Regions from separate parts of the Achromobacter sp. ISS7 genome, predicted to be linked through region 2. Evidence: riboswitches for the same ligand, from Rfam matches in the RefSeq annotation. Region 2 holds a riboswitch; the other holds the start of a gene.
What was found. A riboswitch is a leader RNA that binds a small molecule or an ion and turns the genes downstream of it on or off. The one in region 2 is predicted to bind glycine.
Positions count from the first base shown of each region.

Region 1: another riboswitch for glycine. It lies ahead of gcvT (glycine cleavage system aminomethyltransferase GcvT); the one in region 2 lies ahead of AC1HFW_RS13655 (D-amino acid dehydrogenase).

Region 1 covers NZ_JAWRZD010000001.1:5,433,614-5,439,798, forward strand. Annotated here, with positions in the region: gene AC1HFW_RS24705 (arginine/lysine/ornithine decarboxylase) at 1-1,414, shown strand, start outside; gene AC1HFW_RS24710 (BaiN/RdsA family NAD(P)/FAD-dependent oxidoreductase) at 1,432-2,634, shown strand; gene AC1HFW_RS24715 (superoxide dismutase) at 2,867-3,481, shown strand; gene AC1HFW_RS24720 (ZIP family metal transporter) at 3,509-4,402, shown strand; glycine riboswitch at 4,509-4,601, shown strand; glycine riboswitch at 4,635-4,757, shown strand; gene gcvT (glycine cleavage system aminomethyltransferase GcvT) at 4,841-5,941, shown strand; gene gcvH (glycine cleavage system protein GcvH) at 6,039-6,185, shown strand, end outside.
Region 2 covers NZ_JAWRZD010000001.1:3,037,142-3,043,326, forward strand. Annotated here, with positions in the region: gene blaELC (ELC family class C beta-lactamase) at 1-919, opposite strand, end outside; glycine riboswitch at 1,058-1,149, shown strand; glycine riboswitch at 1,151-1,237, shown strand; gene AC1HFW_RS13655 (D-amino acid dehydrogenase) at 1,282-2,511, shown strand; gene AC1HFW_RS13660 (LysR substrate-binding domain-containing protein) at 2,486-3,424, opposite strand; gene AC1HFW_RS13665 (sulfite exporter TauE/SafE family protein) at 3,510-4,253, opposite strand; gene AC1HFW_RS13670 (PhzF family phenazine biosynthesis protein) at 4,408-5,196, opposite strand; gene pdxR (MocR-like pyridoxine biosynthesis transcription factor PdxR) at 5,339-6,185, opposite strand, start outside.

The DNA of each region.
Region 1 (6,185 bases), 2.4 Mb from region 2:
GCGCCCGACGCGCAACCACCTGGGCATCATCGGCCCGATCCCGCTGGAAGAGTTCCACCCGGACAACATCCGCAAGAAGATCGAGGCCAACCCGTTCGCGCGCGAAGCGGTGAACAAGAACCCGCGCATCCTGACGCTGACGCAGAGCACCTACGACGGCGTGATCTACAACGTCGAGATGATCAAGGAGCAGCTGGGCAGCTATGTCGACACGCTGCACTTCGATGAAGCCTGGCTGCCGCACGCCTCGTTCCACGAGTTCTACCAGGACATGCACGCCATCGGCCAGGACCGTCCGCGCAGCAAGGACGCGATGGTGTTCGCCACCCACTCCACGCACAAGCTGCTGGCCGGCATCTCGCAGGCCTCGCAGATCATCGTGCAGGAGTCCGAGACCCGCAAGCTCGACCGCAACGTCTTCAACGAAGCCTACCTGATGCACACGTCGACCTCGCCGCAGTACGCGATCATCGCGTCGTGCGACGTGGCCGCGGCCATGATGGAGCCCCCGGGCGGCACCGCGCTGGTCGAGGAAAGCATCCGCGAAGCCATGGACTTCCGCCGCGCCATGCGCAAGGTGGAGTCCGAGTTCGGCAAGAACGACTGGTGGTTCAAGGTCTGGGGCCCGAACCGCCTGGTGTCCGAAGGCATCGGCAACCGCGATGAATGGGTCCTGGAGTCCAACGAGCACTGGCACGGCTTCGGCGACCTGGCCGAAGGCTTCAACATGCTGGACCCGATCAAGGCCACGGTCATCACGCCGGGGCTGGACATGTCGGGCAGCTTCGGCGAAACCGGCATCCCCGCCGCGCTGGTCTCCAAGTACCTGACCGAGCACGGCGTGGTGGTCGAGAAGACCGGCCTGTATTCGTTCTTCATCCTGTTCACCATCGGCATCACCAAGGGCCGCTGGAACACGCTGCTGACCGCGCTGCAGCAGTTCAAGGACGACTACGACCGCAACCAGCCGCTGTGGCGCATCCTGCCGGACTTCTGCCGTGGCCATCGCCGCTACGAGCGCATGGGCCTGCGCGACCTGTGCCAGCAGATCCACGAGGCCTACCGCGAGCGCGACGTGGCCCGCCTGACCACCGAGATGTACCTGAGCGACATGGTGCCGGCGCTCAAGCCGTCCGACGCCTTCGCCCGCATGGCGCACCGCGAGGTCGAGCGTGTCGACATCGACCAGCTGGAAGGCCGCGTCACCGGCGTGCTGCTGACGCCGTACCCTCCGGGCATCCCGCTGCTGATCCCGGGCGAGCGCTTCAACCGCACCATCGTCCAGTACCTGCAGTTCGCGCGTGAGTTCAACGAGCGCTTCCCGGGCTTCGAGACCTACATCCACGGCCTGGCCGACGAAGTGGGTCCGGACGGCGAGAAGCGTTACTACGTTGACTGCCTGATCGAAGACTGATCGGGTCCGGAGTCTTGATGTTCGATGTCGCCGTTCTCGGCGCCGGCGCCGCTGGCATGATGTGTGCCGCGGTCGCCGGCCAGCGCGGCCTGCGCGTGGTGCTGGTCGATCACGCCGAGCGGCTGGCCGAGAAGATCCGCATCTCGGGCGGCGGCCGCTGCAACTTCACCAACCTCGGCGCCGGTCCCGCCAACTTCCTGTCCGACAATCCGCATTTCTGCCGGTCGGCGTTGGCGGGCTACACGCCGCAGGACTTCCTGGCGCTGCTCAAGCGCCACCGCATCGCCTGGCACGAGAAGCACCGCGGCCAGCTGTTCTGCGACGATTCCAGCGAATCCATCATCGAGATGCTGCGCGCCGAATGCGACGCCGGCGGGGTGCAATGGCGCATGGGCTGCCAGGTGGCCGAGGTAGCCCATGGCGAGGCCGGCTTCGAGCTGCGCACCAGCCAGGGCGCGATCCGCGCGGCCAAGCTGGTGGTGGCCACGGGCGGCATGGCGATCCCGCAGCTGGGCGCGACCGACTTCGGCCTGAAGCTGGCGCGCCAGTTTGGCCTGAAGGTGGTCGAGCCGCGGCCGGCGCTGGTGCCGCTGACCTTCGACGCCGCGCACTGGCAGCCGTTGTCGGAACTGTCCGGCGTGGCGCTGGAGGTCAACCTGGCCACGGGGCAGGGCAAGGCGCGCGGCGAGTTCCTCGAGGACCTGCTGTTCACCCATCGCGGCCTGTCGGGCCCGGCCATCCTGCAGATCTCCAGCTTCTGGAAACCGGGCGAGCCGATCGTCATCGACCTGGCGCCGGGGCGCGACCTGGCCGCCGAACTGCTGGCCGCCAAGTCCGGCAACCGGCAGCAATTGCACACGGTGCTGGCCGGCCTGTGGCCCAAGCGCCTGGCCGACCGCTGGCTGCAGCTGGCGGAGCAGGGCGGCAAGCCGGGCCTGGCGGCGCTGCGCCTGGCCGACGCGCCCGACAAGACCCTGCGCGCCCTGGCGCAGGACATCCACCAGTGGACGCTGGTGCCCAGCGGCACCGCCGGCTACAAGAAGGCCGAGGTCATGCGCGGCGGCGTCGACACCCGCGGCCTGGACCAGAAGTCGATGCAGGCCAAGACCACCCCCGGCCTGTACTTCATCGGCGAGGCCGTGGACGTCACCGGCTGGCTCGGCGGCTACAACTTCCAGTGGGCCTGGGCCTCGGGCGTCGCCTGCGGCAACGCGCTCTAGGCGCTCCAGCCGCATTCTCCGGGCGCGCCGCCCGCTTCGTCCCACGCGTTTCCCGCCCATCGGCGCGGGCACGCTTCGTGCTGCCCGCCAAGGGCCTGCGCGGCTCATAGCCTGGCTGCATGACAGGCATTGCAACGTTATCGTTGTGATATCAAATAAAAATACCTATCATTTGTATTTCTAAAAATCAGACGCTTGTCATCACCGGCAGCGTCGCCCGACGGAGACCGCCTTGGCCTACACCTTGCCGCCCCTGCCTTACGCCTACGACGCGCTCGAGCCGAACATCGACGCCCTGACGATGGAGATCCACCACAGCAAGCACCACCAGACCTACGTCAACAACCTGAACGCCGCGCTGGACGGCGCCGGCATCGCCACCGACGAGCCGGTCGACGCCCTGGTGGCGCGCATCGACCAACTGCCCGAGGCCATCCGCGGCGCGGTGCGCAACAACGGCGGCGGCCACGCCAACCACAGCCTGTTCTGGTCGGTGATGTCGCCGCAGGGCGGCGGCGAGCCCGACGGCGCCCTGGCCCGCGCCATCGACGCCGAACTGGGCGGCCACGCGGCCTTCCGCGAAGCCTTCACCAAGGCGGCGCTGACGCGCTTCGGCAGCGGCTGGGCCTGGCTCAGCGTCACGCCGGCCGGCAAGCTGCTGGTGGAAAGCAGCGCCAACCAAGACAGCCCGCTGATGCAGGGCAACACGCCGATCCTGGGGCTGGACGTGTGGGAGCACGCCTACTATCTGAAGTACCAGAACCGCCGGCCGGAATACATCGGCGCCTTCTACAATGTGATCGATTGGCCCGAGGTGGCGCGCCGCTACGCCGCCGCCGTGGGCTGAGCCGGCATTGCGCGGGGGCAGCGGTCCATGAACACTTTCAGCCGTCATCGCATCCGGCCCGCGGCCATCAGCGTCAGTGTCTGGACGCTGGCGGTGCTGGTCGCCTGCCTGGGCCTGCACCAGATGTGGGTCTATTTCAACGAGCACGCGCCGCACGTGGCCGACGCGCTGCTGGGCGGCATGGTGGCGGCCGGCGCCACCGCCGCCGGCACGCTGCCGGTGCTGTTCGCGCGCACCATCCCGCAGAAGATGCAGGACAGCATGTTCGGCTTCGGCGCCGGCGTGATGCTGGCGGCCAGCGCCTTTTCGCTGGTGGCGCCGGGCATCGCGGCGGCCGAGGCCCAGGGCGCCGGCCCGTGGGGCGCGGGCCTGACGGTGGGCGCCGCCATCCTGCTGGGCGCGGCGGTACTGCTGCTGATGGACCGGCTGCTGCCGCACGAGCACTTCATCAAGGGCCGCGAGGGCATCGAGGCGCACCGCCTGCGCCGCACCTGGCTGTTCGTCTTCGCGATCACGCTGCACAACCTGCCCGAGGGCCTGGCCATCGGCGTGGGCTACGCCGGCAACGATCCGGTGCGCGGCACGGCGTTGGCCACCGGCATCGCCATCCAGGACATTCCCGAGGGGCTGGTGGTGGCCGTGGCCTTGATCGCCGCCGGCTACAAGCGCGCGTTCGCGGTGGCGCTGGGCATGCTGTCGGGCCTGGTCGAGCCGGTCGGCGCGGTGCTGGGCGCGGCGGTGGTGGGCTGGTCGGCGGCGCTGCTGCCGTGGGGGCTGGGTTTCGCCGCCGGGGCGATGCTGTTCGTGATCAGCCACGAGATCATCCCGGAATCGCACCGCAAGGGGCACGAGGTCTACGCCACCTGCGGGCTGATGCTGGGCTTCGTGCTGATGATGCTGCTGGACACCGCGCTGGGCTGAGCGGCCGTCGCGCGGGGGGCGGGCCCGCGGCCTCGGATCGAGGCCGCGTATCAAGGCCGTGGATCAACAACGGAACGGCGTTTCGCGGTATGCTTTCGGCGCTGTCACGCATGTTGCGGGAGAGAGCGGCCGTCCGCGGCCGCCGCCGAAGGCGCAATTCGCCCAGAATCGCTCAGGTATCCCATACCGCGCATGTTTGCCCTGTCCCGGTTTTTACCGCGCGGACGCGGCAAAGCAGCACTCTGGAGAGACCTGGCGCCGCTGCCCAAACAGGGACATAGCGCGCAGCCCAGGCGCCGAAGGTGCAAACCCGCCACGCGGGGCAACTCTCAGGCAAAAGGACAGAGGGGCGGAAAATTCAGCCGTTGCGCGGGCGTTTCCTGTCCGCCGGCGGCATTCCGTAACCCTGGCACCGCTGCCGCTCCGGAGTACCCGCGCATGTCCGCAACCCTCAAACGCACCCCGCTGGCCGACGAACACATCGCCTCCGGCGCCCGCATGGTCGATTTCGGCGGCTGGGACATGCCCCTGGCCTACGGCTCGCAACTGGAAGAACACCACGCGGTGCGCCAGGACGCCGGCATGTTCGACGTTTCGCACATGCTCAACGCCGACGTCACCGGCCCCGATGCCTTTGCCTTCCTGCAGCGCCTGGTGGCCAATGACGTGGCCAAGCTGACCGTGCCCGGCAAGGCGCTCTACACCTGCATGCTGAACCCGCAGGGCGGCGTCATCGACGACCTGATCGTCTACTTCTTCGCCGCCGATGAATGGCGCGTGGTGGTCAATGCCGGCACGGCCGACAAGGACATGGCCTGGATGCAGCGCGTCAAGCAGGCCGGCAAGTTCGACGTCGCCATCACGCCGCGCCGTGACCTGGCCATGATCGCCGTGCAGGGCCCCAATGCCCGCGCCAAGGTCTGGGCCGCGCGTCCGGCCTGGCAGGCCGCCAGCGAGCCGCTGACCCCGTTCGTGGCCGCCCGCGTCGGCGACGACACCCTGGTGGCGCGCACCGGCTACACCGGCGAAGACGGTTTCGAGATCGTGCTGCCTGCCACCGAGGCGGTGCAACTGTGGCGCGACCTGGCGGCCCAGGGCGTGCGCCCGGCGGGCCTGGGCGCGCGCGACACGCTGCGCCTGGAAGCCGGCATGAACCTGTACGGCCAGGACATGGACGAACTGACCCAGCCCGGCGAAGCCGCGCTGACCTGGACGGTGTCCCTGAAAAACCCCGAGCGCCGCTTCATCGGCCGCGACGCGCTGGAGCAGTTCGCCACGCCCGCCACCTTCATCGGCCTGAAACTGCAGGAGCGCGGCGTGATGCGCGCCCACATGGCGGTGCGCACCCCGCACGGCGTGGGCGAGCTGACCAGCGGCACCATGTCGCCGACGCTGGGCGTCTCGATCGGTTTCGCGCGCCTGCCGCAAGGCGTGGCCGCGGGCGACACGGTCGAGGTCGACATCCGCGGCAAGTGGGTGCCCGCCCTGGTCTGCAAACTGCCGTTTGTCCGTAACGGCAAAGCCGTCGAACACTCGTAAACTCGAAGCTTCGCGCCGCTGGCCGGCCCCTCGGGGCAGGGCCGTCGGCGCGAGGCGCGCAACACCATTTCCTTATCCGAATCCCCCAGGAGTTCCCATGAGTCTGCCCACCGATCGCAAGTACACCGAGTCCCATGAATGGGTCAAAGCCGAAGGCGACGTGTTCGTCGTCGGCATCACCGATACCGCCCAGGACCAGCTGGGTGACCTGGTCTTCGTCGGCGACGTCAAGGTCGGCGCCAAG
Region 2 (6,185 bases):
GCGTGGCGTCGACCGGCGCGGTGCCCAGGTTGATCTCGACGAAGCGCAGCATGTCGCGGGCGCTGGACTTCACGCCGTAGGCCTCGTCGGCCAGCACGCCCGGATTCACGCGCACCGGCGCGTCCTGCTTGTCGTAGCCCTGGGCGTAGTCGGGCATCTTGCGCGGCGGCACTTCCAGGTAGGTGTCGCGCAGCCCCAGCTTGGGAAACAGCTGCTGCTCCATCGCCACCACGTAGGGCTCGCCCAGCGCGCGCGCCGCCACCACGCCCAGCATGCCGATGCTGGGGTTGGCGTAGGTGCGCCGCGTGCCGGGCGCGTATTGCGGCGTCCACGCCTTCAGGTAGTCCATCAGCTGCGCCATGGTCTGCACCGCGTCCGGCACCTGCAGCGGGAAACCGCCGGCGGTGTGCGTGGCCAGGTTCACCAGCGTCATCTTGGCGAATTCGCTGCCCTGCAATTCGGGCACCCATTTGGCCGGACTGTCGGCCAGCGACAGGCGGCCCGTGGCCTGCGCGTAGGCGGCCAGCGTGACGGTGAAGGTCTTGCTGATCGATCCCAGCTCGAACAGCGTGTCGCTGGAGACCGCGCGCCGCGGCTCGCGCGAGGCATCGCCGTAGTTGAAGAAGCGCTGCTCGCCGTCGCGGCTGACGCCGATGGCCATGCCGGCGATGCCGTACTGGCGCATGACGTCGGCCACCGCGGCGTCGACGGCGGCCGTGGCGCGATCGGCCTTGGCGGGTGCGGCAGCCGGCGCCGTGGATGACCTGGCGGCGGGCGCCTGTGCGCTGGCGGCTGGGGAGGCGGCCTGCGTCGCGGCCGGGCTAGCCGAGGCGGCGCCGGCCAACACCAGGCTCAGGGCCAGGGCCGATGTCAGGGTCTTGGGCCGCGGGAAAACACGGGGCATTGCCGGAGCGCGCATGCGAGATCGTCCTATCGTTTTCTTGGCCGGCGCGTGCCGGCGGGTCGGCGCCCAGTGTAGAGCCAATCCCGCGCCACCCTGGTATTAACCCTGAGTGCCGCGCCCGACGAATTTTGGCTATTCTCGGTTTCGTCGATTCAAAACCCCGCAGAAGAGTCCCGTCCCCCGTGGCGGGCGCCGACGGAGCAACCGCCCCGGAAACTCTCAGGCAACAGGACTGCGCGGTCTAGACAATCTGGAGAGAGGCGCCTGGCGCCCACCGAAGGGGAACCCGCGCCGCCGCGCCCGGGTGAAGCTCTCAGGTACAGAGACAGATGGGGTGCCACGATCATTGGGTCGTGGCCACGCCATCTGGAGCCATCATGCCCCGCATCGCCATCATTGGCGCCGGTATCACCGGCGTCACGTCCGCCTACGCCTTGAGCAAACTGGGCTACGACGTCACCGTCTACGACCGCCAACGCTATCCCGCCATGGAGACGTCCTACGCCAACGGCGGCCAGCTGTCCGCCAGCAACGCCGAAGTCTGGAACAGCGCCGCCACCGTCATGAAGGGCCTGCGCTGGCTCGGCCGCCACAACGCGCCGCTGCTGCTCAACCCGCGCCCGAGCTGGCACAAGTATTCGTGGCTGGCCCAGTTCATGGGGCAGATCCGCAACTACCGCCAGAACACCATCGCCACCACCCGCATGGCGATCGAGGCGCGCGAGCACCTGTACGCCATGGCGGTCGAGGAAGGCATCGACTTCGACCTGCAACGTCGCGGCATCCTGCACATCTACCACGACGCCGCCAGCTTCGAGACCGCGCGCCGCGCCAACGCGCTGCTGCGCGAGGGCGGGCTGGAACGGCACGCCGTCACGCCGGAGGAAATCCGCGGCATCGAACCGACGCTGAGCACGCCCTGCCACGGCGGCTTCTACACGCCGTCCGACGCCACCGGCGACATCCACAAGTTCACCAGCGGCCTGGCGCAGGCGTGCCTGCGGCGCGGCGTGCGTTTCGAACAGGATGCCGACATCCGCGCCATCAGCCGCGACGGCCTGCCCTACGTGCTGGACGTGGCGCGCGAGGACGGCGCGCGGCGCGAACAGCACGAGGCCGACGCCATCGTCGTCTGCGCCGGCGCCGCCAGCCGCCAGTTCGCGCGGCAGCTGGGCGACCGCCTGAACATCTACCCGGTCAAGGGCTATTCGATCAGCGTGCACCTGGACGACGCCGCGAGCCAGGCGGCCGCGCCCACCGTGAGCCTGCTGGACGAAGCCGCCAAGATCGTCACCAGCCGCCTGGGCGAGCGCTTCCGCGTGGCCGGCACCGCCGAGTTCAATGGCTTCAACCTGGACATCCGCGCCGAACGCATCCAGCCCCTGGTCGACTGGACCCGCCGCCACTTTCCCGGCGTGCGCACCGCGCGCGTGGTGCCGTGGTGCGGACTGCGGCCGATGATGCCCGACATGATGCCGCGCGTCGGTCCGGGCAAGCGCCCCGGCGTGTTCTACAACACCGGCCACGGGCACCTGGGCTGGACGCTGTCCGCGGCGACCGCGCAGATGCTGGCGGCGAGCGTCAGGGAAGCGGTGGCGCTGCCGTAGCGCAGGATTCCCGCGCCAGCCACTCCCGCAACGCCATCACCCGCGCGTCGTCCGCGCTGCCCTGCGGATAGACCAGGTAATAGGCGAAGTCCGGCGCCATGCCGACGTCGATATCGAACAGCCTGACCAGCCGCCCGCTGGCGAGATCGGCGGCCACCATGGCCGGTTCCAGCAGGCCCACGGCGCTGCCGTCCAGCGCCGCCTGCGCCACGTGGCTGGAATCTGGAAACGCCAGGCTGCGGCTGGCGTCGACATCGCCGACGCCGGCCGCCGCCAGCCACATTTTCCAGTCTGGCCAGACCATGCCATCGGCCACGCAATCGACGTGACTCAGCGGGTAGCGCGCCAGGTCGCGCGGCGACGCGATGGCCGGTCCGCTGGCGAGCAAGGCGGGGCTGGCGATCGGCGCCAGCGTGGTGGCGAACAGGCGGTCGGCCCGCGCGCCGGGGTAACGGCCGGCGCCGAAGCGGATCGCGGCATCGATATCGTCGATCTCGAAATCGCGCACCTGGTCGCTGATGTCGAAGGTCAGTTCCAGGCCCGGATGGGCCGCGCGAAAACGCGCCAGGCGCGGCAGCAACCAGTGGGTGGCGAAGCGCGCTTCCAGCGACAGGCGCAGGTGGCCGGCACCGCGCGCCATGCGCTGGGCGCGGCCGACGGCGCGCCGCAGGCCGTCGAGCGCATCGGCGGTCGCTTCCAGCAGCACCGCGCCGGCCGGCGTCAGCTGGATGCTGCGGCTGTTGCGCGTGAACAGCACCAGGCCGAGCTGGTCCTCGATTTCCTTGATCTGGTAGCTGACCGCGGCGGGCGTCAGGCCCACCTCGTCCGCGGCGCGGGTGAAATTCAGCAGCCGGCCCGCGGCCTCGAACGTCCGCAGGGCGCGCGTGCCGGGCAGCATGCGGGAAGGATTCATGATCTTCAAGCCGAATTTGATGATCCGGCGACCATAGCCCGGCGTGCCTGGGGCGGTCAATGCAAGGCGCTTGATGCCGGCGCGGCTAGCGCGCCAGCAGCTGCGGCACCGACGACGCCAGCAGCGTCAGGCCCGAGCAGGTCAGCAGCCCGAGCACCATGCGCCGGAACGTCACTTCGGAAATGCCGATATACAGGCGCGTGCCGAGCAGCGTGGGGATCAGCATGGCCGGCGCCACCACTGCGAACATGGGCGCCATGTCGCGCGTGACGATGCCGGTGGCCAGGTAGATCGCCATGGTCACCGACAGCATCGACAGATTGAAGTTCTGGATCACGGCGCGCTGCGTGTCCTTGTTGAAGCCGCGCAGCGTGCACCACAGCGTCGGCACGCTGCCGGCGAAGCCGCCGATGCCGCCCAGCACGCCGCCCACCAGGCCCACCGCGCCGTCGCCCCAGCGGTTGCCGCCGATGCGCGGCAGGCGCTGCGCCATCAGCATCACCGGGCACCACAGCGCCAGCAGCGCGCCCAGCACCGCCTTGAACCAGTCCATGTCCAGGTGCGGCAGGACCAGCACGCCCAGCGGAATGCCGGCCAGCCCGCCCAGCAGGAAGGGCCACAGCAGCGGCCAGTTGAAGCCGCGGCGCACCGAGAACACCGCCAGCAGTTGTCCGGTCAGCGCGCCGAACACCGCCAGCGCCGCCGCCAGCCGCGGGTCCAGCACCCAGGCCCAGAACGACATGGCCACCATGCCGAAGGCAAAGCCCGACAGCCCCTGCACGAAGCCCGCCGCGGCCGCGCCGATCGCCACTATCCACACCGCATCCATGCCCTGCGTCTCCTCGTTGTCGTGACCGGCGGCGCGGGGCGCGCCGGTCCTTGATCTTGTGACGGCAGATTCTAGGCGCGCCCCGGCGCGGGGCGTATTTGAAGTGCTGATGAGGCGATAGGTTTTCGGTAATGGCGGCCGGCGCCGCGCCGCATCAGAGGAAAATCGTGCCGCGCAAGTACAAGGCGGCCTGGCCGCTGATGATGACGCGGCCGTTGTCGCGCACCTCGCAGCGCAGCTGGCCCTTGCGCGCCCCGCCCTGCTCGGCGCTCAGGACCGTCTTGCCCAGCCGCTGCGCCCAGTACGGCGCCAGCGAGGTGTGCGCGGAACCGGTCACCGGGTCTTCGTTCACGCCGACCCGCGGGCCGAACCAGCGCGACACGAAATCGTGGCGCGCGGACGGCGCGGTCACCGCCACGCCGCGCACGTCGAAGGCCGCCAGCGCGGCGAAGTCCGGCTTGAGGCCGTCGATCAGCGCTTCGTCGTCGATCACGACGAGGTAGTCGTCGGTGCGGTACAGCGCCCGCGCCTCGGCCAGCCCCAAGGCCTGCAACAGGCCGGGCGGCACGGCCTCGGCCACCGGCTGCCTGGCCGGGAAATCCATCGCCAGGCCATCGCCGGCGCGGCGCACCTGCAGCTCGCCGCTGCGGGTGGCGAAACGCAGCACCTCGTGCTTGGCGCCGAGTTGCTCGAACAGCACCCAGGCCGTCGCCAGCGTGGCGTGGCCGCACAGATCGACCTCGACCGCGGGCGTGAACCAGCGCAGGTCGTACTGGTCGCCGCGGCGCACGACGTAGGCGGTTTCCGACAGGTTGTTCTCTTCGGCGATGCGTTGCAGCGTGGCGTCCGGCAGCCAGGCGTCCAGCGGCACCACCGCGGCGGGATTGCCGCCGAAGGGCGCGGCGGAGAAGGCGTCTACCTGGTAGAGATCGAGTTGCGGCATGGAGGATCCTGGAATGCGGTGAATCGAGTGCGGTGAAAGTCGGCGGCGTGCGCGGACACGCCGTGCGGCATTTTGCTACGAAAACCGCCCGCGCCTGGCGAGCGGGCGCCCGTCTGTGCCAAGGCCTGTCCCACGCCCCCTGCTAGCGGCGCGTGACCTCGCGCAGCAGCGCCTCCAGCCGGTCCAGGTCGGCGTCCTGCCGCGCGCTGTAGCCGATGACCACGCCGTCCGGCCAGGACACCCGCCGGCAGAAGTCGGCGACCGGCTGGATGCCCACGCCCCAGTCACGGGCACGGGCCAGCAGGGCCGCGACGTCGAAGCCGGACGGCGGCCACCACACCAAATGAAAGCCGGTCTGCTCGCCGCTGACGCGCAGCGGCGCCGGCCCCACCGCCTCGCGCAGCATGGCCATGACGCGGTCGCGGCGGGCGGCGTACACCGAGCGCGCCTTGCGCACGTGGCGCGCGAAACCGCCGTCCTCCAGGAATGCCGCCAGCGTCATCTGCTCGATCACGCTGCAGGAACGTCCGGTGACGTAGAGCGCGCGGGAGAACGCCGGCGCCAGCGACCGCGGCACCACCGCATAACCGATGCGCAGGGCATTGAAGAGGGTCTTGTTGAAGCTGCCGAAGTGGATCACGCGGTCGCCGCCGTCCAGGCTCTTGAGCGCCGCCAGGGGCGCGCCGTCGTAGCTGAACTCGCTGTCGTAGTCGTCGTCGAGGATCCAGCAGCCGGCCTGCGCGGCCCAGTCCAGCAGTTCCAGGCGGCGCGACACGGGCATGGTGACGCCGGTGGGCGACTGATGCGCCGGCGTCACGTGCGCCAGCCGGGCGCCGCGCTGGCGCCGGGCGCGCGCGACCGAAAAGCCGTGCTCGTCGATGGCGATCGGCACGATGCGCCGCGTGTACTGGCTGAACAGCGGCTCGGCGTTGAGATAGCCGGGATCCTCGACCAGCACCTTGTCCTGCGGCGTCAGCAGCAGGCGCGCG